Nonomuraea sp. NBC_00507: one gene and its partner. The protein of the gene in region 2 interacts with the protein of the main gene of each other region in a pairwise test. Links are inferred from orthologs where the notes say so. Each region holds a gene or a part of one and is shown on either strand. Other genes may lie near its edges. The genes, in order: OHA25_RS46465 and clpS.

What was found.
Region 1: the proteins of clpS (region 2) and OHA25_RS46465 interact in binary tests that used the Escherichia coli proteins (3 or more experiments, as listed by UniProt). The link is inferred for Nonomuraea sp. NBC_00507 from one-to-one orthologs.

Annotation. Positions count from the first base shown.
Region 1 is NZ_CP107853.1:9,641,555-9,654,446, forward strand. Bases 1,853-4,666 are described here. They hold OHA25_RS46465 (Dps family protein), read right to left. Parts: upstream 3,587-4,666; coding sequence 3,119-3,586; downstream 1,853-3,118. Other genes in these bases: OHA25_RS46455 (TetR/AcrR family transcriptional regulator), read left to right, coding at 1,853-1,888; OHA25_RS46460 (alkaline phosphatase PhoX), read right to left, coding at 1,924-2,946; OHA25_RS46470 (helix-turn-helix domain-containing protein), read left to right, coding at 3,707-4,528; OHA25_RS46475 (VIT domain-containing protein), read left to right, coding at 4,525-4,666. In the rest of the region: OHA25_RS46450 (MMPL family transporter), read right to left, coding at 1-1,201; more of OHA25_RS46455, read left to right, coding at 1,295-1,852; more of OHA25_RS46475, read left to right, coding at 4,667-6,942; OHA25_RS46480 (hypothetical protein), read left to right, coding at 7,394-7,639; otsB (trehalose-phosphatase), read left to right, coding at 7,741-8,574; mmuM (homocysteine S-methyltransferase), read left to right, coding at 8,571-9,437; OHA25_RS46495 (DoxX family protein), read right to left, coding at 9,535-9,963; OHA25_RS46500 (MarR family winged helix-turn-helix transcriptional regulator), read left to right, coding at 10,055-10,522; OHA25_RS46505 (lysophospholipid acyltransferase family protein), read right to left, coding at 10,519-11,226; OHA25_RS46510 (alpha/beta hydrolase), read left to right, coding at 11,396-12,154; OHA25_RS46515 (hypothetical protein), read left to right, coding at 12,201-12,659; OHA25_RS46520 (hypothetical protein), read right to left, coding at 12,681-12,892.
Region 2 is NZ_CP107853.1:11,679,431-11,696,449, forward strand. The notes cover bases 8,388-11,188. They hold clpS (ATP-dependent Clp protease adapter ClpS), read right to left. Parts: upstream 10,035-11,188; coding sequence 9,741-10,034; downstream 8,388-9,740. Other genes in these bases: OHA25_RS55605 (MoaD/ThiS family protein), read right to left, coding at 8,388-8,631; OHA25_RS55610 (M67 family metallopeptidase), read right to left, coding at 8,786-9,187; OHA25_RS55615 (DUF2017 domain-containing protein), read right to left, coding at 9,197-9,721; OHA25_RS55625 (nicotinate phosphoribosyltransferase), read left to right, coding at 10,081-11,188. Also shown: OHA25_RS55560 (XTP/dITP diphosphatase), read right to left, coding at 1-518; rph (ribonuclease PH), read right to left, coding at 515-1,234; OHA25_RS55570 (MFS transporter), read left to right, coding at 1,303-2,541; OHA25_RS55575 (MBL fold metallo-hydrolase), read right to left, coding at 2,526-3,278; murI (glutamate racemase), read right to left, coding at 3,275-4,099; OHA25_RS55585 (thioesterase family protein), read right to left, coding at 4,194-4,985; OHA25_RS55590 (hypothetical protein), read left to right, coding at 5,095-5,421; OHA25_RS55595 (DUF3352 domain-containing protein), read left to right, coding at 5,507-7,351; OHA25_RS55600 (PLP-dependent cysteine synthase family protein), read right to left, coding at 7,410-8,357; more of OHA25_RS55605, read right to left, coding at 8,359-8,387; more of OHA25_RS55625, read left to right, coding at 11,189-11,364; OHA25_RS55630 (isochorismatase family protein), read left to right, coding at 11,379-11,948; OHA25_RS55635 (hypothetical protein), read left to right, coding at 12,069-12,566; OHA25_RS55640 (alpha/beta fold hydrolase), read left to right, coding at 12,588-13,409; OHA25_RS55645 (class I SAM-dependent methyltransferase), read left to right, coding at 13,448-14,104; OHA25_RS55650 (STAS domain-containing protein), read right to left, coding at 14,109-14,486; and 3 more genes. UniProt on the Escherichia coli protein: Involved in the modulation of the specificity of the ClpAP-mediated ATP-dependent protein degradation.

The DNA of each region.
Region 1 (12,892 bases), 2.0 Mb from region 2 along the record:
GCAGGCCCAGGAACGGCGAGGCGAGCACCAGCAGCAGCACGGTCGCCACTCCCCCGAACACCAGCGGCCGGCGCATCACGCGGGTGGCCAGCGCATGCCAGAACCCCGCCGCCCGCTCCGGCCTCTCCCGCTTGGGCAGCATCGTGCCGCCGATGGAGGCGAGCACGGCAGGCAGCACCAGCACCGCCGCGACCAGGCCGCCGATGACGACGGCGATGCCGGAGTAGGCGAAGGAGCGCAGGAAGTCGAACGGCAGCGCGAACAGCACCGCGAGCGACGCGGCCACGGTCACGCCGCTGAACAGCACGGTCCGGCCCGCGTGCTCGACCGCCCCGGCGACGGCCGCCGCCCGGTCCTTGCCGTTTCGTGTCTCCTCGCGGAAGCGCTGGATCACGAACAGGCAGTAGTCGATGCCGAGGCCGAGCCCCATGGCCAGCGTCAGGTTCAGGGCGAACGTCGAAATCTCGGTGAATGTCAGGACGGCACTCAGGAGGGCCAGCCCGATCACCATCGCGAACAGCCCGGCCAGGATCGGCACCAGGGCCGACATCGCGCGCCGCTGGTAGAGCCAGAGCAGCACGAACGCCAGCGGGAAGATGACCAGCTCGGCCCGGACGAAGTCCTGCCTGGCCAGCGGCACGGTCTCGCGGAAGACCTCCTCCCCTCCCCCGGCCCGCACCTGTAGCAGGTCCGTGCCCCGGGTGATCTCGGGGACCAGCGTGGGCAGCACCCGCGCCCGCACGTGGTCGGCGTCCCCCGGAATGCGGACGACGATCAGCGCGTGCCTGCCGTCCTCACTGCGCATCGTGGCCGGCTTGCCGCGGGTCCAGTACGAGGCCGCCTCGGCGACGTCGCTCTCGCGCCCGACCCGGGCGGTCAGCTCCCTGCCCGCGGTCTCGACGGCCGGATCGTCCACCGTGCCGCTCTTCGCGGTTACCAGGAAGATCATATCGGGGCTTCCCGTGCCGAACCGCTCGGCCAGCTCGGCCTGCGCCCGGTCGGATTCCGAGCCCGGGGCCTCGAATCTGGCCAGCGACAGCCGGGGCACCACGCCCGCGGCGAGGACTCCGGCGGCGATCAGTCCGAGCAGGGCCAGCGTGAGGACGAGCCTGCGGCGGCGTACCAGGAGGAAGCCGAGCCTGCGCAGCGGCGGCCCCGTGGTCGCCGCGGCGGCGGGCCGCAGGCGCGTGTCCACCGTCATGGGAACTCCGATCAAAACTCGGTAAACTACTCGTGTTTGCTGTTCCCCATCAGAAATACAAGTAAATGCTCGCATTTGTCAACGAGGTGCCGCATGGCTGAACGCACGGTGCGCCGGCAGGCGCGCGGCCTGAAGCGCATGGAGGAGATCCTCGACGCCGCCGAGCTGGTGATCGCCGAGGTCGGCTTCCCGGACCTGACGACGAACCAGGTCGCCGCGCGGGCGGGGATGTCTCCGGGGTCGCTGTATCAGTTCTTCCGCAACAAGGAGGAGATCCTGGACGGGCTGGTGTCCCGCTACACCGACGACCGCCAGGAGTTCTGGGCCGCCCGCCTGGCCGGGGTCACGCCGGACGTCCCGCTGGAGGTGCTGGTCGGGCAGCTCGTGGACGAGAGCGTGCGGTTCAAGAGCCGCTCACCGGCCTACTGGTCGCTGCTGTACGGATCCGCCACCGGCGACCGGTTCGCCGCGGCCTCACAGCGGCTGCACGAGGACATCTCCGGGCAGCTCGCGGCCATGCTGCGCCGTCTCAGGCCCGAACTCGCAGAGGACCGGGCCCGGCTCATGGGCACGATGATGTTGTCCATGGTGAAGACGGTGATGCCAATGATCACCACGGCCACACCCGAGCACAGCGCCGAGCTGGTGGACGAGCTCAAGTTCATGCTCGTCCGCTATTTGACCTAGCCGCGGGAGGCGCCGGTTGCGTGTGGCCCTCCGAGCTAGCCGCGGAAGGGGCCCGTCACCTCGAACGTGTGGCCCTCCGCGCGGCCGCGCCTCGCCGAGAAGTAGAGCCGGTCACCGCGCGGCGAGAACGCCAGCCCGGTCAGCTCGGCCCCCTCGTGCCCCTCCAGCCGGAGGAACGGCGTGACCGCGCGGTCCGGCGCGATGACGTCGATCTGCATCGTCTCCCTGGCGACGTAGAGGTCGCCGGACGGCGCGGCGGTGATGGCGCGCACGCCCTCGCAGAGCCGGTCGAGTGTGGAGGTCTGCGCGTCATAGGCCCACAGGCCCGTGTCGCCCTTGGTGGTGAAGTAGCAGACCTCACCCGCGTAGTGGCAGGCCTCGCCGCCGTCGAAGTGGCGGGCGTCCTCGACCTGGTGGCGGGTCTCCTGGAGCAGCGCCGCCGGCGACGGCACCACCCGCCAGCGGCCGGAGGAGCACAGCACCTCCAGCGTGCCCTCGGTCAGATCGCCCCAGTCGCCCGGCCTGAACCGATAGAAGCAGCCGTCGGGCTCGTCCTCGGTCATGTAGACCACGCCGCGCTCGGGGTCGCAGGCCGCGGCCTCGTGTTTGAAGCGGCCCATGGCCAGGCGTGGGCGGCCGGCGCGGGCGCCGTAGGGGTCGCACTCGAAGACGCGGCCGCGGTGGCCGAGCTCGCACGACAACCAGCTGTGCCAGGGCGTGGCGCCGCCCGCGCAGTTGAGGTCGGTGCCCGACAGGATGCGGTAGGCGTCGCCGACGCTGCCGTCCGCGCGGAACCGCAGCGCGGAGGCGCCGCCGAGCAGGGGCAGCTCGGAGTTGGAGACGTAGATCCAGCCGTCGCCGTCGGGGAAGCAGGCGCCGCCGTCGGGCGCCATGTGCCAGGTGAGGCCGGCGATCTTGTGACCCGAGCGGGCCACGACCCGGCCGGTGAACCCCGAGGGCAGCGCGAGTCCGCCGGCGCCCGGCAGGCCGAGCGACCCGTAGGGGCTGGCGCCGCCCGGCAAGAGCGGGCCCGTGCGGAGGAGAGTCTTGTGGGACATCGTGGGGCCTCCCTCTAGGTGCCACGCTAGTCGACCGCACCGACATGAATGGGAGGGACTCGCGACACCAAACTCTGCGCAAACCCCATGGGCCCGTCCCGCGATCATCAGATTGCGGTGACGTACGAAAGCCCGGGGCCGATGCGGCTCCCGGACTCCCGTCGTGCCTTGGTCACCTCATGGCCTGGAACATCCAGTGCTGCTTGTCGATGTCCTGTGCCACGGAGATGAGCAGATCCTGGCTGACCGGGTCGGGCTGGTCGGTGGCCCGGACGCGCTCGTGCATGCGCCTGCTGATGCCGTCCAGGACGTCGATGATCGTCGCGAGGACCTTTCCGTCCTCCACCCAGCCGCTCTCCAGCTGCGCGAGCTTGGTCGACTTGGCGACCGTGGCGGCCCGGCCGTCCGGGTTGGCCCCGAGGGCGACCGCACGCTCGGCGATGGTGTCCATGTGCGTCCGCGCCAAGTCCGTGACCTTGTCGAGCTGAAGGTGGATGGAGCGGAAGTGCGAGCCGATCAGGTTCCAGTGTGCCTGCTTGGCGACCAGTGACAGGTCTATGAGATCGACCAGGGCGCCCTGCAGGGCGTCCGTGACCGTGTTCTTGGCGTCTCCCGATAGCGGACCAGTGATCTTCGCCATGTCGCAATTCCTCCCCGTTCGATGAGCTTTGTCCGCTTATTTCCGTACACGCATCCACATGCCCAAACTTCCGAGCCCTTAACGTTGACACTGTAATAATGACAGTGTCATTGTGGAGGTATGAGCGACACCTGGACCATCGGCGAGCTGGCCGAGCACGCGGCCCTGGCGCTGCGCGCCGGCGCCGCGCCGGCCAACGGCCGGGTCCGCGACGTGCCCGGAGAGCGGCTGATCAGGTGGTATACGACCATCGGCCTCGTCGACCCGCCCCTGACCCGGCGCGGCCGGATCGCCCAGTACGGACGGCGGCACCTGCTGCAACTGCTGGCCATCAAGCGACTGCAGGCGGCAGGCCACTCGATCGCCGAGATCCAGGCGGCCCTGGCGGGCGCCACGGATCGGATGCTCGAGGACACGGCGAGTGCTGCGCGTGCCATGGCTCTGGAGGATGCGGACGGCTCAGTTCGTGACGAAGCGGGGCGCGAGCGGTTCTGGACCGAGCGGCCCGACGGGGACGGCGTGCATCGTGCCGCCGAGACGCCGCCCTATGCTGCGGCGCCCGACCAGGGGAGCGCCGACGCCCCCATGCCCGGCAGCGGTGCAGATCTCGTCATGCCCAGCAGCGGTGCAGATCTCGCCCTGCCCCACGGCCGCGTGGGCGTCGAGGCGGCAGGTAATCCCGATGTCGATAGGCAATCCTCGAGGCGAACGCGTCCCGGGATGTCCGGGTGGCGGCCGGGAGGGCGCGCCGACGTGGCCGGGCGACAGACGGGAACGGAGGGGCGCGGCGGCGCCGGGGCGGTGGTCGCCGGAGTCAGGTTGAGTGATGGGGTGAGGCTGGTGCTGGACGGCGGGCGCGCCCTGTCCGAGGAGGACGTTCAGGCGGTGCTGGCGGCGGCGGGACCGCTGCTCGCGGTGCTCGAAGAAAGGGAGCTGATATGAAGATCACTTCGCTGGAGCCCGCCCGGTGCCTGCCGGTGCCGGACGCCGGGTTCGGCGCGCTGCTGACCGAGCGCGGCAACCTGCCGCTGGAGAGCGTGGACGTGAGCGCGGACATCTCGGGCCTCATCGCCGGGGTCGAGGTCACGCAGGGGTTCAGGAACCCGTTCGACGTCACGCTGGAGGCCACGTACGTCTTTCCGCTGCCCGACCGGGCGGCCGTGACCGCGTTCCGGATGGAGGCCGACGACCGGGTGGTCGAGGGCGTGCTGAAGGAGCGCGGCCAGGCCAGGGCGGACTACGACCGCGCCCTGCGGGAGGGCAGGCGGGCCGCCATCGCCGAGGAGGACCGGCCGGACGTGTTCACGATCCGGGTGGGCAACATCCTGCCCGGCGAGCATGTCTCGGTCAGGCTGACGATGAGCCAGCCGTTGCCGTACGAGGACGGGGCGGCCACGTTCCGTTTCCCGCTGGTGGTGGCGCCGCGTTACATCCCGGGCACGCCAATCGACGGCCGGCCCGCGGGTGACGGCGTCGTGCCCGACACCGACGCCGTGCCGGACGCGTCCAGGATCAGCCCGCCCGTGCTGCTGCCCGGCTTCCCCAACCCGGTGCGCCTGTCGCTCGCCGCGACCGTGGACGCCGCCGGTCTGGAGCTGCGTGAGCTGGCCTCCAGCCTGCACGTGGTCGAGGAGGAGGGCCACACGGTGCGGCTGCGTCCGGGTGAGCGGCTGGACCGGGACCTCATCCTGCGGATGTCGTTCGACGCCTCCACATCGTTGCAGCTCGACAGCCCGGCCGGGCAAGGGGGGACGTTCGCGCTCACCGTCGTGCCGCCGCCGCTGCAGGCCACGCGCACGCCGCGGGATCTGGTGCTGCTGCTCGACCGCTCGGGCAGCATGGGCGGCTGGAAGATGGTGGCCGCGCGCCGGGCCGCCGCCCGCATCGTCGACACGCTGACGCCGCAGGACCGCTTCGCGGTGCTGACGTTCGACTCAGTAGTGGAGCGGGCGTTCGAGGGGCTCGTGGAGGCGTCGGACCGCAACCGGTACCGCGCCGTGGAGCACCTCGCCCGGGTCGACGCCCGCGGCGGCACGGAGTTGCTCGAGCCGCTGCGCCAGGCCATCGCCCTGCTGGGCGCCCCGGCCGAGCGGGAGCGGGTCGTGGTGCTGGTCACCGACGGCCAGGTGGGCAACGAGGACCAGATCCTGGAGCAGGCGGGCGGCGCGCTGTCGGCCATGCGCGTGCACACGGTCGGCATCGACCGGGCCGTGAACGCCGGCTTCCTCGGCAGGCTCGCCGGGCTCGGCGCGGGCCGGTGTGAGCTGGTCGAGTCGGAGGACCGGCTCGACGCGGCCATGGACCACATCCACCGCAGGATCGGCGCTCCCCTGGTGACCGACCTCTCGCTCAAGGGGCTGGAGGTCGAGCCCGGTACGGTCACGCATCTCGGGTCGATCTTCCCTGGTGTCCCGCTGCGCGTGTACGGGCGCTACCGCGAAGGGTCCTCGGTGACCGTACGCGGAATGGCCGCCGGCGGCCCGTGGGAGGAGCAGGTCGCGGGTGTCACAGTCGACAATCCGGCCGTCCGCGCCGTGTGGGCCCGCGCGCACCTGCGGGAGCTCGAGGACCGTTACGCCATGGGCGAGCACGAGCTGGAGTCGCGCATCGTCCGCACGTCGCTCGAGCACGGCGTGCTCTGCCGCTTCACCGCGTACGTGGCGGTCGACACCAGGCAGGTCGCCGACGGCGGGCCCGAGCACCGCGTCATCCAGCCGGTCGAGCCGCCGAGCGGCTGGGAGCCGCCGCAGGCCGCGCCGATGATGGGCGGCGGCTTCACGGCGCACACCGCGATGATGGCCATGCCCGCGGCCGCGCCGCGGATGCAGCGGCCTGAGCCCGGGTTCGGCGCCGCCGAGATGGCCCGTGACGACGAGGGGTTCCTGGCCCGTGGCGGCGGGCTCAAGCCCGGTCCCCGGCCCAGTCAGCCTGGGCGGCTCGGGGGCGGGCCGAGGTTCGCTCCGGGGCCGCGTCCCGCGGGCCGGCTGGAGTCGGTCCGGCCGCAACTGGTGGCCGAGCTGGATCGGCTCACGGCGCTGCCCGCGCCCGATCTGCTGTACCTGGCCGACCTGGGCTCGCGGCTGGCGGCGCTCGCGGAATACCTGGGCGGCGACGAGCAGCTGGTGAGGCTGGCTCGCGAGCTGGAAGCGGCCGAGCGGCCGGGCGCGGACGCCCAGGCGCTGCACGACCACGCCATCGCGGTCCTCAGGGCCCTGATCGGCGGCTCCACACCGCCGCCCCGACCCACGCCGGGCCGCGGGCACCTCGGCGACGAGGGCGGGCAACCCGGTGGTGGGCATCCCGGTGGCCCACTGCCCGGCGGCGACCGTCGTACGCCCTTCTGGAAGCGTCACTGACCGCCCGCTCCGGCCCTGCCCAGGCATCGGGCGGGGCCGGGGCTGCAGCGCCCCGCTGTCGTCCGCCCACGGCCCGGCGCTCACCAGCCGCCCCTCCTCCTTGAGCCGCCGCAGGGGCTCCCGGTGCGCGGGGCGGGCCGTGAGCCGTCGTGGATCGCCGTCGAAGGCCAGTTGCAACACGTATCTCGCCATGTCCCCGCACGCTAGGGGACGATCGGGTCCTCGCTCCGCATCGCGAGGCACCGGCAGGGTGTATACGGGGATACATGACGTACACGCTGGCCGACCTGCCGATGTTGGGCGGGCTTGGCGAGGAGCGGCTGCGGGCGCTGGCGGCCCTGACCCGGCGCAGGCGCTATCCGGCCGGGCAGGTGCTGTGCACCGAGGGCGACCCGGCCGATCAGCTGATCGTGCTGCTCGGCGGCCGGGTGAAGGCGGGCCACGTACGGCGGTGCTCGAGCTCGTCGCCACCGAGCCGTCCGTCGCGGCGCGGCTGCTGCGCACGCTGGCCGCGACCGTCCGCGACCTCGACGACCGGCTCACCGACCCGACGGTGCGTGACGTGCCGGCACGCGTGGCCACCTGGCTGGTACGCCGCGCCCTTCGCTCGTTCGAACGCCGCGGGATGATCGAGATCGGCCCCGGCGAGGTGACCGTCCCGGATCACCATGCTCTGGCCCGCGTGGCCGCCGGCTGAATGACGACCCCGCCCTCGCCCGCGTAGCCGCCGTCTGAACCCCGGCCGAATATCGGACGAGCGTCTATCCGAGCCGGTCAGGCTGTTCTATCGTCACGACCATGGCGACTCCTCGCGCCCCGCTCCGCTTCGCCGAAGCAGTCTCGGCCACCGTTTCCGAGAGCAGGAAATCCGGCTTCTTCTTCGACTTCGACGGCACGATCGCCCCGATCATGCGAGATCCCGGCGCCGTGCTCCCCGTTCCGGGGGCGGTGGAGCGCTTGCAGGCGCTGACGAGCCTGGTCGGCAGGGTCGCCGTGGTCTCGGCCCGCCCGGCCGCGTTCCTGTGCGAGCGGTTCTCGCGCGCGCCGCAGGTCGCCCTGTTCGGCCTCTACGGGATGCAGACCGTCGTCGATGGCCGGGTACGCACCGATGCGGCGGCCGAGCCGTGGGCCCCGATCATGCGCCGGTTGGCCGCGGACGCCGCCCGCGATCTGCCGGGCGAGGTCCTGATCGAGGACAAGGCGCTGGTGGTGTCGCTGCACTACCGCGCGGTCCCGGCGCTGCGCGGCGCGGTGGAGCGGTGGGCCTCGGGCAAGGCGGTCGAGCTGGGCCTGCGCGAGCAGCACGGCCGCATGGTGGTGGAGCTCCGGCCGCCGGTGGAGTGCGACAAGGGCACGGTCATCGCCCAGGAGGCGGAGACGCTGACCCGCGCCTGGTATTTCGGCGACGACATCTCCGACGGCCGCGCGTTCGACGCGTTGCGCTGCAGGGAGGAGCGGGATCCCGGGTTCATGGGCGTCCGGGTCGCGGTGGCCAACCGGGAGACGGGCGACGAGCTGGCGCGCCGGGCCGACTTCACGGTGGACTCCCCCGAAGACACGCCGGTCCTGCTCGAGCAGGTGATCAGCTCCTTTCCCGGCCATCCTCCGCCTGCTCTTACCCTGGATGGGTGACCACACTTGTCCTGGACGGGGGCCTGTCCACCCACCTCGAACGGCTCGGTGCCGACCTCAGCGACGACCTCTGGTCGGCGCGGTTGCTGCTGGAGCAGCCGGAGCTGATCCGGCAGGCGCACGCCGACTACTTCACGGCGGGGGCCGACGTGGCCATCACCGCGAGCTACCAGGCCACGATCCCGGGCTTCATGCGGCGCGGCCTGGGAGCGGCACAGGCGGAGGCGCTGATCAGGCTGTCGGTGGTGCTGGCCGGGCAGGCGCGCGACCAGGCCGGCCGCGGGCTGGTGGCGGCCTCGGTCGGCCCGTACGGCGCGTTCCTGGCCAACGGCGCCGAATACACCGGCGACTACGACCTCGACGAGGACGGCCTCTACTCCTGGCACCTGCCGCGCTGGGAGATCCTGGCCACGGCCGGTGCCGACCTGCTGGCCTGCGAGACGATTCCGTCCTATCTGGAGGCGCGGGCTCTGGCCAGGCTGCTGGAGCGCACGCCGGGGGTCAAGGCGTGGGTGAGCTTCTCCTGCCGGGACGGCGAGCGGCTCAACGACGGCACGCCGATCCGCGAGGCGGCCGCCCTGTTCAGCGGGAATCCGCAGGTGGTGGCCGTCGGCGCGAACTGCACGGCGCCCCGCCACATCCCCGGGCTCATCGCGTGCCTGTCCGGCGGGCTGCCCGTCGTGGTCTACCCCAACTCGGGCGAGAGCTGGGACGCCGGGCATCGGCGCTGGCTGGGCCTGGCCGATCCGGTGGAGTTCGGGCAGGCCGCCAAGGAGTGGCAGCTGGCGGGCGCGTCGCTGATCGGCGGCTGCTGCCGGACGACTCCCGATCACATCACGCAGATCCGCGCCCATCTGTCGTAGGACGCAGCCCGGACCGGTCCGAGGGACCGGCCTACGACGCCGACCCCGCGCACGCCTGGCTGAGGGAGCGGGTGCGCGGGGTCCTCGGGGGCCGAAGTCAGGCGGAGACCGACTCGGCGGTGCGGCGGCGGCCGAAGACGCGGTCGAGCGCCAGCGCGCCGCCGCCGGTGAAGCCGATGGCCAGGCTCGCCGCGGCCAGCGCCAGGACGAGCTCATAGCCACCCTCGGCGGCGCCGAAGCCGTTGGCGGCGTGGACGAAGACGATCGCGCCGATCATGTCGAGGGCCAGCAGCGTGCCGACGATCGGCAGCGCGGCGCCGAGGATCAGCGCCAGGCCGCCGGCCACCTCCAGCACCGCGACGGCCGGAGCGGCCACGCCGGCCAGCGGGATGCCGACGGACTCGAAGAACTTGGTCGTGCCCGCGATGCCCATGGTCGCGAACTTCTGGTAGCCGTGCACGAGGAAGATCACCCCGAGGGCGATTCTCGCGAGCAGCAGGACGACGGGACGGGCCTGGTCGACCATGCGACCTCCTAGTGAGATAGTTGTTCAGTTTTGAACAAGAGCACTGTAGCAGGGAAAGTTAAAATCTGAACAAACGCGGTAGACTGGGCAGGTGACGCAACCCCGATGGCTCGACTCGACGGAGATGGCGGCCTGGCGCGCCTTCCTGTCGACTTCCCACTTGCTCGACAGGCGGATCGAAGAGCAGCTCAAGGCCGCGGCGGGGCTGACGCACCCGCAGTTCGAGATCCTGGTGCGGCTCGCCGAGGCCCCCGGCCGCCAGGAGCGGATGACGGAGCTGGCCAAGGGTGTCGTGGTGTCGAAGAGCGCGCTGACGTACCAGATCACTCAGCTGGAGAAGGCGGGGCTGGTGGAGCGTGCCACCTGTCCGTCGGACGAGCGCGGTGTGCTGGCGGTGATCACCGAGGCGGGCCTGCGGTGCCTGGAGCGAGTGGCGCCGGGGCACGTGGAGGTCGTCAGGAGATATCTGATCGATCGGCTCAGCCGGGAGGAGCTGCACACGATGACGGCCGCCCTGCGGAAGACGGAGGAGGCACTACGCTCCTCGGACGTCCGCTAGTCCCTGGCGGCGGCGGCGCGGGCGGCGCGCTCCATCTCGACGCGGGCGCTGGCGGCGTATTTGTCGACGTATTCCTGCTCGGACAGCTCCATCAGCGCATACATGATCTCGTCGGTCACCGCGCGCAGCACCAGGCGGTCGTCCTCCATCCCGTAGTAGCGGGAGAAGTCGAGCGGCTTGCCGAACCGGACGCCCGGCCGGATCCCGAACTTGGGGAGCACCCGCCCCGGCGGCATCATCTCGTACGTGTTGATCATCGCCCAGGGGATGACCGGGGCCCGCGACTCCAGGGCCAGCCGGGCCACACCGGTCTTGCCCTTGTAGAGCCGGCCGTCGGGCGAGCGGGTGCCCTCCGGGTAGATGCCCAGGACGTTGCCCTCGCGCAGGATGCGCAGGCCGGTGCGGAGCGCCGCCTCGCTGGCCTTGCCCCCGGAGCGGTCGATCGGCACGGTGCCGACGCCGCTGAAGAACAGCCGGGTGAAGAAGCCCTTCACGCCGCGGCCGGTGAAGTAGTCGGACTTGCCCAGCGAGATGACCTTGCGGCGCAGCTGGAGCGGGCCGAAGAAATGATCGGCGAACGACAGGTGGTTGCCGGCCAGGATCGCCGGCCCTTCCTTCGGCACGTTTTCCGTGCCCTCCGTCCACGGCCTGAACACAAGGTGGAGGATCGGCCCCAAGATGGCCTTGACCACCCAGTAGAACACCGCGGCACCTCTTCTCCAGCACGTCGTCGGCAGGCAGAGTCATCTTCCCATCTCGACGGCCATGCTCCTACACCAGCGCTCGCACAATCACCCCTGAACGTGCGACGATCGGGCCGTTCCTGGATGAACGCCCCGGTCCCCCGGAATGAAATCGCATGGAGGAGCTGTTATGCCGCTCATGCCAGGCGCGGAGCCCTACAACCATGACGCAGGCGAGGTCGGCGTGCTGCTCTGCCATGGGTTCACGGGCACCCCGCAATCGTTACGACCCTGGGGCCAGTTCCTGGCCGGGCACGGGGTCAGCGTTTCGCTGCCCCGCCAGCCGGGGCACGGCACCCGATGGCAGGAGATGAACCGCACGCGCTGGGAGGACTGGTACGCCGAGGTGGAGAAGGCGTTCGCAGACCTGCAGGGCCGTTGTGCGGACGTGTTCGTGGCGGGGTTGTCGCTGGGCGGCTGCCTGGCGCTGCGGCTGGCCGAGGTGCACGGCCCAGCGATCAGGGGCGTGGTGCTGGTCAACCCGTCCATCGCCAACGACGTGCCGCTGCTGAAGCTGGCGCCGCTGCTGAAGTGGTTCGTGCCGTCCGTGCCCGGCGTCGCCAATGACGTCAAGAAGCCCGGCGTGACCGAGCTGGCCTACTCCCGCACCCCGGTGAAGGCGGCCGCGTCGCTGCCGGGACTGTGGTCGCTGGTGCAGGCCGACCTGGTGAAGGTGACGCAGCCGCTGCTGGTCTTCCACAGCGTGGACGACCATGTGGTGAAGCCGACGAGTGTGGCGATCATTCGCCAAAGGGTCCCGCAGGCCACGATCGAGGAGCTTACCGATAGCTACCATGTTGCGACGCTCGACAATGATGCCGACAGGATCTTTGCCGGTAGCCTCGACTTCATCCGGACACATGCCTCGGTACCCTTGCAGAGGGACTGATCGCACCCAGGGGGAAGTCGCGATCGCTGCGGAGAGGCCCATCTAGGTGACGCCCCAGAGTGACGAGGACGAGGTCTGGCGGCAGATCGTCGCGTCCTTCAACGACACAGCCGAGCGCGACTCGGCCGACCAGCCATGGCCGGACAGCGAAAACGTCCCTGCTGAGCCCACCCGGCGGGTGGTCAAGCCCTCGGAGGAGCTCGAGGAGGATCTCGACGAGCCTGAGGACAAGCAGGACGACGACGAGGAAGAAGGGGAGGGGCACTTCGTGCCGCCTCCGCCCCCGCCGTTGCCGAAGCTCGATCTGCCGGCCAAGCTGGCGTGGGTGGCGCTGTTCGGCGGCCCGGCCTACCTCCTGGTCGCGGCGATGGCGAGCTGGCAGATGGACGGGTGGGCGCTGTTCACGGCGGTGGCGGCGTTCATCGGCGGGTTCGTGGCCCTGGTGGTGCGCATGGGCGACGGCCCGCCGAACGACTCCGGCTGGGACGACGGTGCGGTCCTTTAGGACCCGCTCTCCATCGCCCTTTTAGGACTTGCCCTCCATCGCCTTGGGTGCGAACGACTCCACGACGTCGGTGTAGCGGTCGCGGGTGTCGACCGCGTGCCCGACCGCCCACACCGTGCTCTTGCCCGCGAGATAGGCCACGGCCTGCAGACGCACGGTGCTCCTGCCCCGCTCGGCCTCGCCGCGGATGATCTCGCACGCGGCCTTCTCGCAGCGCATCATGAACGGCTCGG
Region 2 (17,019 bases):
TTCTCCTCGGCGGACATCTCGGCCGTGGTGCGGTCGTGGCCGTCGGGTAGAAAGATCGGGTCGTAGCCGAACCCGTTGGACCCGCGCGGCGTGGTGACGAGACGGCCCTGCAGCGTGCCCTCGACCACGCGGGACTCGCCGGACGGCAGAGCCAGCGCGGCGGCGCAGGCGAAGAAGGCGGTCAGCCGGTCCGCCGGCACGTCGGAGAGCTGCGCGAGCAGCAGGTCGAGATTGGCCTGATCGTCACCGTGCCGCCCCGACCAGCGGGCGGAGAAGACGCCGGGCATGCCGTTGAGCACGTCGACGCACAGCCCGGAGTCGTCGGCGACCGCCGGCAAGCCGGAGCCCTGGGCGACGGCGTGCGCCTTGAGCAGGGCGTTTTCCTCGAACGTCACCCCGGTCTCGGCGACCTCACCGATCGAGGGGAACTCCTCGAGCCCCACGATGTCGAACCCGGACAGGATGCGCCGCAGCTCGGCGATCTTGCCCGCGTTGCGGGTGGCCAGCACGATCCTCATGACCCCAGCGCCTCCCGCTGGATCAGCGTGAGCTCCTCGCAGCCGACCACGGCGAGGTCCAGCAACTGGTCGAGCGCGCCCCGGTCGAACGGGGAACCCTCGGCGGTGCCCTGCACCTCCACGAAGCTGCCCTCCCCCGTCATGACGACGTTCATGTCGGTCTCGGCGGCGACGTCCTCGGTGTAGCAGAGGTCGAGCATCGGCACCGCGCCGACCACTCCGACCGAGACCGCCGAGACCGAGCCGATCAGCGGGTCCCCCGGGCACATGCGCCGCTCGCGCATCCAGGCGACCGCGTCGGCCAGCGCCACGTAGGCGCCGGTGATCGCGGCGGTCCTGGTGCCGCCGTCGGCCTGCAGGACGTCGCAGTCAAGCAGAATGGAGTTTTCCCCCAACGCCTTGTAATCGACGCAAGCGCGCAGCGAACGCCCGATCAACCGCGAAATCTCGTGAGTGCGTCCGCCGATTTTGCCGCGGACCGATTCGCGATCGTTACGAGTATTGGTCGCTCGCGGGAGCATGGCATATTCGGCCGTAACCCAGCCCTGGCCGCTGCCTCTCCGCCAGCGCGGCACGCTGTCCTGGACCGAAGCCGCGCACAACACCTTGGTGCCGCCGAATTCGACCAGCACCGAGCCTTCGGCATGGGCGAGCCAATGCCGGGTGATGGTGATCGGGCGAAGCTGGTCAGGGTTGCGGCCATCCTGTCTAGACATGCAGATCACCCTATCTCCGAGCCACAACGCTCTTGACCAAATGTGTCCGACACATGGATCCTTACGCAATGACAACGGGGGTGTTGCGAAACCCTGACTTCCTTCGCTTCCTCAGCTCGCATGTCGCCAACGAAGTTGGCGCGAATGTCTCCCGCGTGGCTCTCCCGCTGGTCGCGGTGTTCGTGCTGCACGCGGGTCCCGCGGAGGTCGGCCTGCTCGCCTCGCTGCAGACGGCCGCCTATCTGCTGATCGGCCTGCCCACGGGGGTGTGGGTCGACAGGATGCGCCGCCGCCGCGTGATGGTGATCTCCGACCTGTCCAGGTTCGTGCTGCTCGGAAGCATTCCGGTGGCGGCCGAGCTGGGCGTGCTGACCATCGAGATGATGTTCGCGGTGGCGCTGCTCGCGGGCACGGCCCAGGTCTTCAACGACGTGGCGGACCAGACATATTTGCCCAAGCTGGTCAACAACCAGCAGCTCACCGACGGCAACGCGAAGCTGGAGGCCGTGCGCTCCGGAGCAGTCCTGGCCGGGCCCGCCCTGGGGGGCGCGCTCGTGCAACTGCTCGGCGCATCGCGCACGATGGTCGCCACCGCGCTGGCCTCGCTCGCGTCGGTGCTCGTGCTGTCCTCGATCAAGGCGCCGGACAAGCGGCCCGCGCACGCCGAGCACCCGCCCATGCTGCGCGGGATCGGCGAGGGGCTTGCCTACGTTTGGAACGATCGCTTGCTGCGCATGTTCGTGGCGTCGTCGACGATCGGCAACCTCTGCGTCAGCGCGGTGCTGGGCCTGTCGGTGTTGTTCCTGGCCGAGGAGGTCGGGCTGGCGCCCGGCGTCATCGGCGTGCTGCTCATGTCGGGCGGGCTCGGCGGCCTGATCGGCGGCTTGAGCGGGGGCTGGTTGTCCAGGAAGTACGGCACGGCCCGCATGACCTGGCTGGCCGTCACGGTGGGCGCGCCTTTCAGCCTGCTGCTGCCGATGACTCAGGCCGACTGGCGGGTGATGTGCTTCGCGATCACCTCGATCATGTTGTCGTGGAGCGCTGCCCTGTCGAACGTGGGACAGATCACCTACCGGCAGACGGTGACCCCCGAGCACCTGCTGGGCCGGGTCAACGCCTCGGTGAGGTTCATGGTGTGGGGCGCCATGCCGCTGGGCGCGCTGCTCGGCGGCCTCGTCGCCCAGCAGATCGGCGTACGTCAAACGCTCTGGGTGTTCCTGGCGGGCAGGGTGCTGACGTTCGTGCCGCTGCTGTTCTCCCCGCTGCCCCGCCTGCGTGACTTCGACGAGGTTCAGGCGAGGTCGTAGACCGCGCCGCTGCGGGCCAGCTCGAACGGACCGTCGTAGCCGCCTCTGGAGGCGTCGTCGAGCACGGTGGCCTGGTCGTTCCAGGGGACGAGGTGGGTGAGCACGAGCCGGCCGACGTCGGCCTTGGCGGCGTGCTCGGCGGCCTGGCGGCCGGTCAGGTGCAGGTCAGCGGGCAGGCCCGGCTGCTCGACGAACGACGCCTCGCACAGCAGCAGATCCGCGCCCGCGGCCAGCTTCACCAGTTCGTCGCACTCGCCGGTGTCGCCGGAGTAGGTCACGGCCTTGCCGCCGGCCGCGACGCGGAAACCGTAAGCCTCGACCGGGTGGTTGACCAGGCCCGCGGTGAGGGTGAACGGTCCGATCTCGAACGAGCCGGGTTCGAGCGGCACGAAGTCGAACGCGGTCTCCAGGCCGGGCTCGTCCGGCATGCCGTACGCGGCCGACAGCCGGGCGGGGGCGGCGGCGGGCGCGTAGACGGGCACGGCCGGATACGGCGCCGCCGGCCCGTACGTCCGCGCCACGTGGTAACCGCAGATGTCCAGGCAATGGTCGGCGTGCAGATGGGTCAGGCAGATCGCGTCCACCTCGTACAGGCCGATGTGGCGTTGCAGCGCGCCCAGCGACCCGCTGCCGAGGTCGAGCAACATCCTGAAGCCCTCCTTCTCGAGGAGGTAGCAGGACGCTGGGCTGTCGGGCCCGGGAAAGCTGCCTGAGCATCCGACGATGGTCACCTTCATGTGGGCCTCCCGTTAAAGGTAGTACCCCCCACTGGTGCGACTTCGACCGCATCGATCTCCGGGCCCAGGAAGCGTCGCCCGAGCCGGGCGAAGAGCAGAGAGTCGCCGGTGGCGCGGAAGCGGTGCCGGGGGGTGGCCTCGCTTCCGGCCGCCAGTTCGCGGTCGTGCAGGATCCGGTAGACGTCCTTGGCCGTCTCGTCCGCGCTGGAGACCAGCGTGACCTCGTCACCGGCGACGTAGGAGATCGCGCCGGTGAGCAGGGGATAGTGGGTGCAGCCGAGGATGAGAGTGTCGCACCCGGCGGCCCTGACGGGCTCCAGGTAGTCGCGCACGACCTCGATGAGCTCGTCGCTCATCGTCTCGCCTCGTTCGACGTAGTCCACCAGGCGTGGGGCGGCCACGCCGGTGAGCTGGACGTCGGGAGCCGCGGTGAAGGCGTCGTGATAGGCCATGGACTCGATGGTGGCCCGGGTGGCGATCACGCCGACTTTCCCGTTGCGGGTGGCGCGCACCGCCCGCCTGGTGGCGGGCTGGATCACCTCGACGACCGGCACGTCGTAGCGCTCGCGGGCGTCACGCAGCACGGCGGCGCTGGCGCTGTTGCACGCGATCACGAGCATCTTGACGTCGTGCTCGACGAGGTGGTCCATCACCTCCAGGGCGTAGGCGCGGACCTCCGCGATGCGTTTCGGCCCGTACGGCTGACGGGCCGTGTCGGCCACGTAAGTGATCGATTCGTGGGGCAACTGGTCGAGGATCGCTCGGGCGACCGTCAAGCCGCCGACCCCGCTGTCGAAGATCCCAATACTCGTGTCCGGCACGCTTCAGAGGGTAAGCGACCTGCCCTCTGAAGACTGCGTAAGAATCCTCACAGGTGCGACACGTGGGGCTTGAAGGGGTGTTGCGTTGCTCACATCAGCCCCTGCCGACGCGTGCGAGCTGACGCGCCTGGGCCACCAGGCGACCGGCGGAGTCGCGCACCTCGACCTCCTCGTCGAACCAGCCGTCGAAGATCAGCCGGCCGCTGCCGAGCAGGGTCAGCCAGCCGGGCGCGGGCAGCGCGCGCAGGTGCCAGGTGAGGTCCACGGTCGGCGCCCAGCCGCGCGCGCCCGCCGAGAACACCACGGGCGGCAACGCGTCCACGGCCAGCGCCAGCACGTACGGGTCCGGGTCCTGCGGCTCGGCCATCCTGAAGTACGCCCGCGACTCGGGCCTGCCGGTGGGGTTGCCGGTCAGCCAGCCGATCGTGGGCGGGTCGAAGAGCAGCTCCATCTGGGCGCTCAGGGTCATGCCCGATTCCGGCTTGGGGTCGGGGAGCTTGAGGCAGTCCTCGAGGGCCGGCATGTCATGCGCTGATTTTTCGGCATAAATCGGCTCAACGTCGTTCAACGTGGCCGTCGTGATCAGGCTCTCGATCTGCGCCACGCCATCCTGGACGAGCGTGGCCCGGGCGAAGGCGGCCGTCCTGCCCGCCTTCAGCGGCTCCACCTTGACCTGGGCGGGGCCGGGCGCCGGCGCTTTGAGGAACTGCGCGGTCGTGCTCACCGGATGGTCGAACGGCGAGGCGTCCACCGCCGCGCGCAGGATCACCGCCATGAGGTAGCCGCCGTTGAGCGGGCCGCCGATGGCGTATCCGGGGTCGATGCACACGTCGTAGGTGCCGTCGTCGACCCTGATCGCCTGCGTGGCCTCGTCGAACTTGGTCATCCGCTCCCGCCTCAGCCTGGAACTATATTCTAGTAGCCCCATACTCTACGACATGCGTCTGTCAGCGCGCCTACCTGCGAAAACATGGTCGGGCTGAGAGAGTTTGATCATGGCAGTTGTCACCGAACTCATAGGTCAGTCCGTCTGGGACTGCCACGGGGTGTGGGTCGGTCACGTCGTCGACATCCGCATGATCAAGCACAAGGGCGAGCTCCAGCAGAGCCACACCGTCAACGGACTTGTCGTGTCCAGCCGGCGCGCGCCGCTCCTGCTCGGGCTCACCCGCAACCTCCACGGGCGCGTCCCCTGGCTCTCCCGGGTCCTGGCACGCGTGATCTACGCGGGATGCACGTTCGTGCCGTGGTCGAGCGTCGCCGACTACGCGAGCGGCGAGGTGCATATCGATGTGCTCAGAAAGGAGCTCCCCAGAGTCTGATTTCGACTTCAGCACATTGCAAGCGGCTGACAAGCAACATCAGATAACTTCTCTGTGGTTAAAAGTCCACATTGTGAGTTGAGTGATGTCTGCGAATAATCCCCCTTACGGCCAGGATCCTGACCGGACTACGGCGTACAACTGGAACCAGGGGCAGCCGTACCCTCCGCAGCAGCCTTACCCCCAGCAGCAGTCCTATGGTGAACAGGGGGCTTATGGGCAGCAGGGCTATGACCAGCAGGGCGCCTACGGTCAGCAGGGCAACCCTGGCCAGCAGCCCTACGGCCAGCAGCAGCCGGCCTATGGACAGCAGGCGTACGGTCAGCAGGCTTACGGGCAGCAACAGCCGCCGTACGGGCAGCAGGCCCAGGGTGGCTGGCAGCAGGAGCAGATGCCGCAGGGCGGCTGGCAGCAGGAGCAGAGCTGGCAGCAGGGCCAGTACGCGCAGGCGGGATGGCAGCAGCAGGGGCCTGAAGGCTTCGGCCCGCCCGGGCCGGCCAAGAAGAGCCGCAAGGGCTGGCTGATCGCGGGCGCCGCGACCCTCGCGGTGGTCCTGCTCGGCGGCGGCGCGGTGTGGGCCGTGGGCGCCATCGGCGGCGGCGGCACGCAGCCGAACGACGTCCTGCCCGCCAACTCCATCGCCTACGCCCGCCTCGACCTGGACCCGGCCGCGAACCAGAAGCTGGCGCTGTTCGAGCTCGCCAGGAAGTTCACGGTCACCAAGGACTCCTTCACCGGCGAGGACCCGCGTAAGGCGCTGTTCGACACCATCAACAAGGACTCCGACAGCAAGATCGACTTTGCCAAGGACGTCGACCCGTGGCTGGGCAGCAGGATCGGCTTCGCCGCCGTCCCCTCCGGCAAGCAGGAGCCCGACTTCGCGGTGGCCGTCCAGGTCAAGGACCAGGAGCAGGCCAAGGCCGGCATCGCCAAGCTGATGGACGGCGACAAGTACGGCATCTCCTTCCGCGACGACTACGCGCTCCTCACCGCCAACCAGGGGCTGGCCGACAAGTACGCCCAGGCCGAGGGCAGCCTGGCTGACAACGCGGAGTTCAGCGAGGACATGGGTGCGGTCGGCGAGCAGGGCGTGCTGTCCTTCTGGGCCGACATGGGCGGCCTGATCGACTTGGCCAAGAAGGAGCTCCCCGCCGACCAGCGGGCGGCGATCGACAAGATCAAGGACGCCAGGTTCGCCGGCGCCCTGCGCTTCGACAGCGCGTACGTCGAGCTCGCCGGTACGGTGCGCGGCGGGACGGGCATGCTGCCCCAGGGCGACCTGCCCAAGGCCAACCTGGGCACCCTGCCCGCCACCACGGCCGGCGCGCTGTCGATCTCCGGCCTGGACCAGGTCGTCACCAAGCAGTGGTCCGAGATCGAGAAGCAGGCCTCGGCGACCGGGGCCGCGGAGATCAAGCAGCTCATCGAGCAGGCCAAGACCCAGTTCGGCCTGGAGCTGCCGGCTGACCTCGCCACGGTCTTCGGCAAGAACTTCACGCTCGCGGTGGACAGCGAGGGCCTGAACAGCGACCAGATCAAGGGCGGCGTGCGCATCGCCACCGACCCGGCCAAGGCGCAGGCCATCCTCGACAAGATCCAGCAGGCGATGACCTCCAGCGGGCAGCCCGCTCCTCAGATCGCCAAGGTCGCCGGGGACGGCGTCTTCACGGTGGCGACGACCGAGGAGTACGCCAAGAAGCTGGCCGAGGAGGGCACGCTGGGCGACTCGGAGACGTTCCAGACCGCGATCCCGAACGCGGGCGAGGCCACGTCGGCGGTCTTCGTCGACCTCGACAAGCTGGAGAGCCTCTACCTCAAGAACATGCAGGGCGACGAGAAGGCCAACCTGCAGGTGCTGAGGGCCATCGGCATCAGCGGCACCCAGACCGACACCGAGGCGACGTTCTCGATGCGGGTCCTGTTCAACTAAGGGCGTAACGAAAGGGCGGCCGGTCCCCTGACCGGCCGCCCTTTCGTGTTCCAGACGCTCAGGCCCAGAGCTGGCCTTCGAGGCGTTCTTCCGCCTCGTCCAGGGTGCCCTCGTAGGCGCCCGTGGACAGGTATTTCCAGCCGCCGTCGGCCACCACGAACACGACGTCGGCACGCTCTCCCGCCTTGACCGCCTTCGCGGCCACCCCGAGCGCCGCGTGCAGCGCGGCCCCGGTCGAGACGCCGGCGAAGATGCCCTCAGAGGCCAGCAGCTCGCGGGTGCGCCGCAGCGCGTCCGCGGAGCCGACCGAGAATCGGGTGGTCAGCACGGACTCGTCGTAGAGCTCGGGGATGAACCCCTCGTCCACGTTACGCAGCCCGTAGACCAGCTCGCCGTAACGCGGCTCGGCGGCGACGATCTGCACGTCCGGCACCCGCTCGCGCAGGAACCGGCCGACTCCCATCAACGTCCCCGTCGTGCCGAGCCCGGCCACGAAGTGAGTGACGGTCGGCAGGTCCTCGAGGATCTCGGGGCCTGTGGTCTCGTAGTGCGAGCGCCAGTTGGCCGGGTTTCCGTATTGGTAGAGCATCACCCAGGAGGGGTTTTTCGCCGCCAGGTCCTTGGCCACGCGCACGGCCTCGTTCGAGCCGCCGGCCGCCGGGGAGGAGATGATCTCGGCACCCCACATGCGCAGCAGCTGGCGCCGCTCCTCGGAGGTGTTCTCCGGCATGACGCAGATCAGCTTGTAGCCCTTGAGCTTGGCCGACATGGCGAGCGAGATGCCGGTGTTGCCGCTGGTGGGCTCCAGGATCGTGCAGCCGGGCGTGAGCAGGCCGTCCTTCTCGGCCTGCTCGACCATCCACAGCGCGGGCCGGTCCTTGATCGAGCCGGTCGGGTTGCGGTCCTCCAGCTTCGCCCAGATCCGTACATCGGCGGACGGCGACAACCTCGGCAGGCCGACGAGCGGCGTGCGACCCACCGAGTCGATCAGCGATTCGAAACGCATGTCACCCGCCGGCGACGGCAGGAAGAACGGTCACCGTGTCACCGTCGGACACCGGCGTGCCGAGGCCGCCCAGGAAGCGCACGTCCTCGTCGTTGAGGTAGACGTTGACGAAGCGGCGCAGACCGCCCTGGTCGACCAGGCGGTCCTTGATGCCCGGGTGGCGGGACTCCAGATTGGTGATCAGCTCGTCAAGAGTGGCGCCCTCGGCGTTCACGGCCTTCGCACCGTCGGTGTAGTTGCGCAGAATGGTCGGGATGCGAACCTCGATGGCCATCGCGGTCAGTCTCCTCATGTCATGTCGTCGTCCCATCGGCAGACAACGCCGACGGCTGAAAGGGGATTCCAGGCTCAGTGACGTCAGTTGCGACAGTCATAGACGACGACAGCCGGAGTATGCGCGAAGAGGAAGCTCTGCACCGGCCGGACCATCATGGGAGAAACCTTACCTCTTCCTCGGTAATCACTCCGTCGAGGATCCGGTAGGAGCGGAACTCCGCCTTGTTGTCATCCCTGGTGGAGACCAGGACGTAGTGCGCGTTGGGCTCGGAGGCGTAGGACACGTCGGTGCGTGACGGGTAGGCCTCGGTGGCGGTGTGGGAGTGGTAGATCACGACGGGTTCCTCGTCGCGGTCGTCCATCTCGCGCCACACGCGCAACTGCTCCATCGAGTCGAAGCGGTAGAAGGTGGGCGAACGCTCGGCGTTCGCCATGGGGACGAACCGCTCGGGAACGCCGTTCTTGCCCGCGATCACACCGCACGCCTCGTCGGGGTGGTCGGCCCGGGCGTGGGCGACGATCTTGTCCGCCAGTTCCTGCGAGATCGAGAGCATGCCCGGAAATTACCAGAGCGCTCGGACCAGGCTGTCCTGGAGGTAGGTCAACCAGTCATAGGTGACATAGGCCGGGTATCTAGGGTCGTCCTCGGACATCATGGCGATCTCATCGTGGATCTCCTCGGTCACCTCCAGCTTGGTGCCGAGGGTGAGCCGGATGTCGTTGAGCGCCCGCAGCCACGCCTGGGCCTGCTCGGGTGTCAGGTCGAAGCGCCCGGACGCGGCGCTGTCGAGCACGGTCTGCGCGTCGGCCCGTTTGCCGTCGCGCAGCGTGGCCTCGGTGTAGCGGCGGAACTCGGCCGCCTCTTTGTCGTCTTCATACGCCGACGGGAACAGGCGCGCCAGCACCGGGTCCGACGGAGCCTCGGTCGAGCCGATGCCCAGCGCCCGCTCCAGCGGATCGTCGCTCGTCTCCCCCGGCGTCACGAGGCCGAGCGTCATCGACACGAGCGAGCGCAGCAGCGAGACCTCCGCGGCCTCGAACCGCGCGACGACTCCGCCACCTTTGCCCGGCGAGAACCCCGAACTCACCCGCACCTCTTCACGTGCATCACTTGACCGAATCCGGCTGGAGCGTCGCCCACAGGCCGTAGGAGTGGAGAATCTGCACATCGCGTTCCATCTCTTCGCGCGTGCCGCTGGACACGACCGCCTTACCCTTGTGGTGTACGTCCAGCATGAGTTTCTCGGCCTTCTCCTTGGTGTAGCCGAAGACCGTTTGGAAGACGTAGGTCACGTAGGACATGAGGTTGACGGGGTCGTTCCAGACGATGGTTACCCATGGCAGATCGGGCCGGACGTCCGATGACGGACGCTCGACGGTGATTGGAGCGGTGCTACCCACATCCCCGAGTCTGCCCTATCTGGGCCGTAGTCTTCGAGTCGTGACAATGACCATGAGCACTGCGTTGCTCACAGATCACTATGAGCTGACGATGCTGCAGGCCGCGCTGCGAAGCGGGGCGGCCCACAGACGCGCGGTCTTCGAGGTGTTCGCCCGACACCTGCCGGGCGGGCGGCGCTACGGGGTTGTCGCTGGGACGGGACGTGTCCTGGACGAGCTCGAACACTTCCGTTTTGGTGACAATGAACTCACCTATCTGCAGGCGCGCCAGGTCGTGGACGACGCCACTCTGGCGTTTCTGGCCGATTACCGGTTTTCGGGCAACATCTACGGCTACCGCGAGGGTGACCTCTATTTCCCCGCCTCTCCCATCATGGTCGTGGAGGGCACCTTCGCCGAGGCCGTGGTGCTGGAGACGCTGATCCTGTCGATCCTCAATCACGACTGCGCGATCGCCTCCGCCGCCTCCCGCATGACCAACGCCGCGGGCAAGCGCCCGATCATCGAGATGGGCTCGCGGCGGACGCACGAGAGCGCGGCGGTGGCCGCCGCCCGGGCCGCGTACATCGCCGGGTTCGCCTCGACCTCCAACCTGATGGCCGGGCAGAAGTACGGCATCCCCACGGCCGGCACGGCGGCGCACGCCTTCACGCTGCTGCACGACTCCGAGCGGGCGGCGTTCGAAGCCCAGATCGCCTCACTCGGGCCGGAGACGACCCTGCTGGTGGACACCTACGACGTGCCGGAGGCGGTCCGCACGGCGGTGGAGCTGGCCGGGCCCAAGCTCGGCGCGGTCCGCATCGACTCCGGCGACCTGGCCGCCGCGGCGCAGGAGGTGCGCGAGCAACTCGACGCGCTCGGCGCCTTCAACACCCGCATCCTGGTCACCTCGGACCTGGACGAATACGCCATCGCCGCGCTCGCCGCCGCCCCGGTGGACGGGTACGGGGTGGGCACCTCGCTGGTGACCGGGTCGGGGGTGCCCACGGCGGCACTGGTGTACAAGCTGGTGGCGCGGGAGACGGCCGCGGGCAAGCTGGAGCCTGTGGCCAAGCGCTCGGTGGGCAAGCCGTCGCGGGGCGGGCGCAAGGAGGCGTACCGGGTGCTGGACTCCTCCGGCCATGCCGAGACCGAGCTGATCACCACTGGGGGCGTGGTCCCCGAGGGCGGCATTCCCCTGCTGCACGAGCTGGTGCGCGAGGGCGAGGTCGTCGGCGCGGAGCCCCTGTCCGCCGCCCGCGAACGCCACGCGCAGGCCGTCGCCACACTCCCGCTGGAGGCCCTCCACCTGGGCCGGGGGTACGCGGCGGTCCCCACGGAGTTCGCCTGACGTATCGTGCCACTATGGGCACCGCATTGATCATCGTCGATGTGCAGAACGACTTCTGCGAGGGTGGCAGCCTTCCCGTGGCCGGCGGGTCCGCGGTGGCGGCGGCGATCACCCGCCACGTGGCCGACCACGGCTACGACCATGTGGTCGCCACCCGCGACTACCACGTCTCCCCCGGCGACCACTTCTCGGAGTCGCCCGACTACCTCTCGAGCTGGCCGGCCCACTGTGTGGCCGGCACGCCGGGGGCGGACTTCCATCCGTCGTTCGACGTGTCGGCGGTGGAGGAGGTCTTCAGCAAGGGGACCAACGCGGCGGCGTACAGCGGGTTCGAGGGCGCGTCCGGCGACGGGGTGTCGCTCGTGGACTGGCTCAGGGAGCGCGGGGTGCGCGAGGTGGACGTCGTGGGCATCGCCACCGACCACTGCGTGCGCGCCACGGCCCTGGACGCGGTCAAGCACGGCCTTGCGGTGCGCGTCCTGCTTGACCTCACGGCCGGTGTCTCGCGCGCCACGACGGAGGCGGCGATGGAGGAGCTGAAGAATGCGGGCGCCACCTTGCGGGGAGCGCCTGCCGTGGGCTGACCCCCACCGTCCATCACGCTGCGCAACGCTGAGGTGATGTGATATCAAGAGGGACGGACGCTCTCCGCAGTCGTGCCAACACGGAGCGTGACTCGTCTTCCTCGTCGTGGGAGGTTCTTCATGCTGGCCCTCTCCTTAGGAGCGGCCTGGCTGCTCCTCGGCCCGCTCAGCCTGTGGCTCCTCATCAAGGGCAGCGCCGCCGAGCGCATGCGCGCGATCGTCATGCTGGCGCTGCTGGAAGGCAGCACGATCGTGATGAGCCAGCTCGCTCAGGATTCCATCCCTGAGCACTCCGTGGTGTCCCACGACGTGTCACCGGCACCTGTCTGCGACGAACGCACCCCTGCCCCGCGATCCGCCAGGGTCGGCAGGGCGCTCGTGCTGGCCTGGCCCGCCGTCCGCCGCGAATGTGAGACGGTCGAGGTCACCGTCCGCACCAAGGGGAGGCGGCTGCTGGTCTGGGTGCGTACCGCCCCGGGTCCGGGCGATCGCCGGACCGCCCTTCCCGTACGCGTCAAAGGCGACACGGCCCGCGTAACAGTCCCGTTGCCTGAAAAATCAGGCCATATCCCGGTTGATGGCCGCAGCGGCCGCCGGATCCCGGCACCGATGACATAGCCATCTGGATGGAGCACTGCCATGCCGTACATCACCGCGGCCGACCGCACCGAGATCTTCTACAAGGACTGGGGCTCCGGCCAGCCGGTCGTCTTCAGCCACGGCTGGCCGCTCAACGCCGACGCCTGGGACAGCCAGTTGCGTCTGGTGGCCGAGAACGGCTACCGCGCCATCGCCCATGACCGCCGCGGCCACGGACGCTCCACACAGGCGTGGAGCGGCAACGACATGGACACCTACGCCGACGACCTGTTCAGCCTCCTGGAGACGCTGGACCTGCGCGGCGCGATCCTGGTCGGCCACTCGACGGGCGGCGGCGAGGTGGCGCGCTTCCTCGGCCGCCACGGCAGCACCCGCGTCTCCAAGGCCGTGCTCCTGGGCGCCGTGCCGCCACTGATGCTCAAGACGGACGCCAATCCGGGAGGCGTGCCCATCGAGGTCTTCGACGACATCCGCGCGGGCGTGCTGGCCGACCGCTCGCAGTTCTACAAGGACCTCAGCGCCCCCTTCTACGGCGCCAACCGGCCCGGCTCGACCGTCTCGCAGGGCACGCGGGAGGCGTTCTGGCTGATGAGCATGCAGTGCGGGCTGAAGGGCGCCTACGACTGCGTCAAGCAGTTCTCGGAGACGGACTTCACCGAGGACCTGCGGCGCATCGACGTGCCGACGCTGATCGCGCACGGCGACGACGACCAGATCGTGCCCATCGCGAACGCCGCCATCAAATCGGCCGAGCTGGTCAAGGACGCCACGCTGCAGGTGTACGAAGGGGCTCCGCACGGCCTGACGGGCTCGTTCAACGACGCCTTCAACGCCGACCTGCTGGCCTTCATCCAAAGCTGATCGATTGGGGCTGATCGATTCGGCTAGGGTGGTCCGCCGTGACCGAACCGGACTTCCTGCGCGCCACCCGGGCGTCCTATGACGCCATGGCCGTCGACTACGCCGACTTCTTCCGTGACTCGCTGGCGGGCATGCCGCTGGACCGGGCGATGTTCGCCGCGTTCGCCGAGCTCGTACGGGACTCCGGGCCCGTGGCGGACGTCGGCTCCGGTCCGGGGTGGGTCACGGCGCACCTGCACGAGCTGGGGCTGGACGTCTTCGGTGTGGACCTGTCGCCGGAGATGGTGGCACTGGCCGGGCGCACATATCCCAGCCTGCGGTTCGAGGAGGGCTCGATGCTCGCCCTGGATCTGCCCGACGGGAAGCTGGGCGGTCTGGTGGCCTACTACTCGATCATTCACGTTCCGCTGGAGCGCGTGCCCGAGGTGTTCGCCGAGTTCCACCGGGTGCTGGCTCCAGGGGGTCACATGCTGGTGGCGTTCCAGGTCGGGGACGAGCCGGTGCACCGTACGGACGGGTTCGGCCACCCGATCTCGCTGGACTTCCACCGCCGGCAGCCGGACCAGATCGCCGAGCTGCTCTGCGCGGCGGGCTTCGACGTGGATGCCCGTCTGCTCCGCGAGCCCCGGCCGGGCACCGCCTACGAGTTGACGCCGCAGGCCATGCTCCTGGCCCGCAAGCCTCTCGGTCTCTAGGGGTTCAGGGCGCGGCCACGGCCAGCCGCAGGGCGTCGTCGAACTTCGCGAAGACCTCGAACGCGTGCCGCAGCCCGGTGATCGACAGCACCCTGGCCATGACCCCATGAACCCCGCCGAGCAGCAGCCTGGTCCCCCGGGCCTCACAGCGCTGCATGACGCTGACGAGCTCGCTCATCCCCATGGAGTCGCAGAACGCCACCCCGCCGAGGTCCAGGATCAGGAAGGGCTGCGGGGGCAGCTCCCAGATGCGTTGCAGGTGCTCGCGCAGCACGGGCACCGCGTTGACGTCGAGCTCGCCCTCGAGCCTCATGATGATGGCGTTTCTTGAGAGGCCTGAAGTCACACTGAGCGTCGGCTTCCGGTTGGCCTCAGATGACATTGGCGAAGTCCTTTGCACATCTCAAGACGAGCCAAGAGAGGTTGTTGCCGCTTCCACCAAGCTTCTAACAGAAGGCCACTGCTCTGTGTCCAAATGCATAGGCCGCGGCGGAAGCGGCCAGGCCGGACGCGCGCAGCGCCGGGGGGCGAAGCGCCGCGCGGGAGGGCGTACTCAGACCGCGAGGGTCAGGTACGCGAGAACCAGGACGGTGAGGATCACTACCAGGACGCTCGTGCCGCTGACCACCATGATGATGCGCGTCCGCCGGGCCATCCAGCGGATCGCGGCCACCGCCAGGGTGATCATGGTCGCCAGGATGAGGAGCGACCAGGTCTTGGTGTCGGTCGGAGGGGGCATTGCCACTGAGAGGTACAGAGCTAGATCTGTCATAAAGGTTTCCCTGGTGCGATGCGCTGTGACAGGAACCTTGCCTGCGTTCAGAAGACTTCAGCATCCTTAACTGAAGTTTGTCTCTCTTTATGATTCCCTCGCTGAACCCAGGCCATTCGCACACTGCTACCAGAGATGCGTGGCTAGACTAAGGGCTCTTGTGCGCCCGATTCTCGCTAGTAGACCGTTCCGTTACGGCCTAGCTGCGAATTCTCCATCGACTCGGGCAGCCGAATGGGCGTTTACTAGAATTTTGTGAAGTTCACACGAATGAGGCCGACATGAGCGGTGACGACGTCGCGGGGACGGCGCTTGCGCACCGTCTGCGTGAGCTCCGCGAAAGCCACTGGCCTGATGTGCATGTCACGCAGGCCCAGCTGCGCGAGGCGTTCAAGATCAGTGTGCCGCTGATCTCCTCCTGGGAGTCGAGCTCGGTGATCAAGATCCCGCCGTTGCATCGGCTGGAGAAGTACGCCAGGTTCTTCGCGACCAAACGATCCGTCGACAACGGCAGGGCCCGCCTGTTCGACGAATCCGAGCTGACCCCGGACGAACGCGAGGAGCACAAGAAGTTGCTCGCCGAGCTGACCAAGCTCCGCCAGCGGGCGCTGCGGCAGCAGAGCGCCGGCGAGGTCTTCGAGCCGGACCTGGCCGAGGGCGCCCGCCGCCGGGGCCCGTGGCACTTCCCCAGAGGCGAGCCGATCACGATCATCTGCTCACAGATCCCCGAAGAGGACCGCGCCAGGATCCCCAAGGCGGACCCCGACAACGCCGATTACGTCGCGCTCTACCGATACTCGGATCTGGACTCGTTATTCGAGTTGTGGGGTCACGTGCGCAGCGTCAACCCGCACAGCCGGGGGGTCGTGCGCACCATGGCCGATCTCCAATCCGACGACCTGACCACCCATGTCGTGCTCCTGGGCGGCGTGGACTACAACGCGGTCACCGAGTACACGCTCACGCGCATCGAGCTCCCGGTGCGGCAGATCCCCGACTGGGCGGGCGAGAAGGGACCCTATTTCGAAGTCGAGAGGGACGGGGACACGCAGCGGTATTATCCGGTCACGGTGGGTTCTGGCGATAGCCTGCGACTACAGGAGGACGTCGCCTTCTTCTACCGCGGCGTTAACCCCTTCAACGTCGAACGCACTTTGACCATATGCAACGGGATATACGCCAGAGGCGTGTACGGGGCGGTCCGGGCGCTGACCGACGCTCGATTCCACGACAGGAACGCCGGCTATCTGGAGTCGCGTTTCGGCGACGCGGAGTCGTACAGCATTCTGATGCGGGTCGGGGTTCAGGGCAGGGCCGTGATCACGCCTGACTGGACCATCGACGCGTTCCGGTTACACGAATGGCCGGAGCCCACCCATGGAGACTGAAATAGCAACGGTCAGGACGCAGCATCACCACGGCTCCCACAGACATCTGGTGGACGTGTACGGCGAGGGTCTCGCCGGCGCGAAGCCGGGAACCGTCGATGCCATCGTCGTCCCCACGATCCGGCATCCGACGTGGCTGAAACACGTCATTCGGCTGGCGAGCACGCTCGGCTGTCCCCTGGTGACGCTGCACAGCCGCCGCAAATGGAGCAAGCCGGAGCTCGCGGCCTTGTTGATGCCGAGTGACGTGCAGTTCATCGCGATCGACATCGGCAGTCCGGCCTCGCTCAACCTGCCGGACTTCCGGACGACGACGCTGCTGAAGAACACGCCGTTCGTCCGGGCGACCGACCTGAGCGCGAAGCGCAACATCGGGCTTCTGCTGGCCCGGCTGATGAGCTGGGAACGCATCGTCTTCCTGGATGACGACATCGAGGTAGGCAGTCATGAGGAGGTCGCGCGCGCGGCGGGTCTGCTCGACAAATACGACGCGGTGGGCATGCATATCGGTGGCTACCCGGATAATTCAGTGGTGTGCCACGCTCACCGGCTGGCCGGAGGAGATCAGGACTCGTTCGTGGGCGGCGGTGCCCTCGCCGTCGAGACGACGCGCAATCCGTCGTTCTTCCCCAACATTTACAACGAGGACTGGTTCTATCTCCTGGGTGAGACCTCGCTACGTCGGCTGGCGGTGACCGGGCAGGTGACGCAGCGCGAGTACGACCCTTTTGACCGTCCCATTCGCGCACGGGACC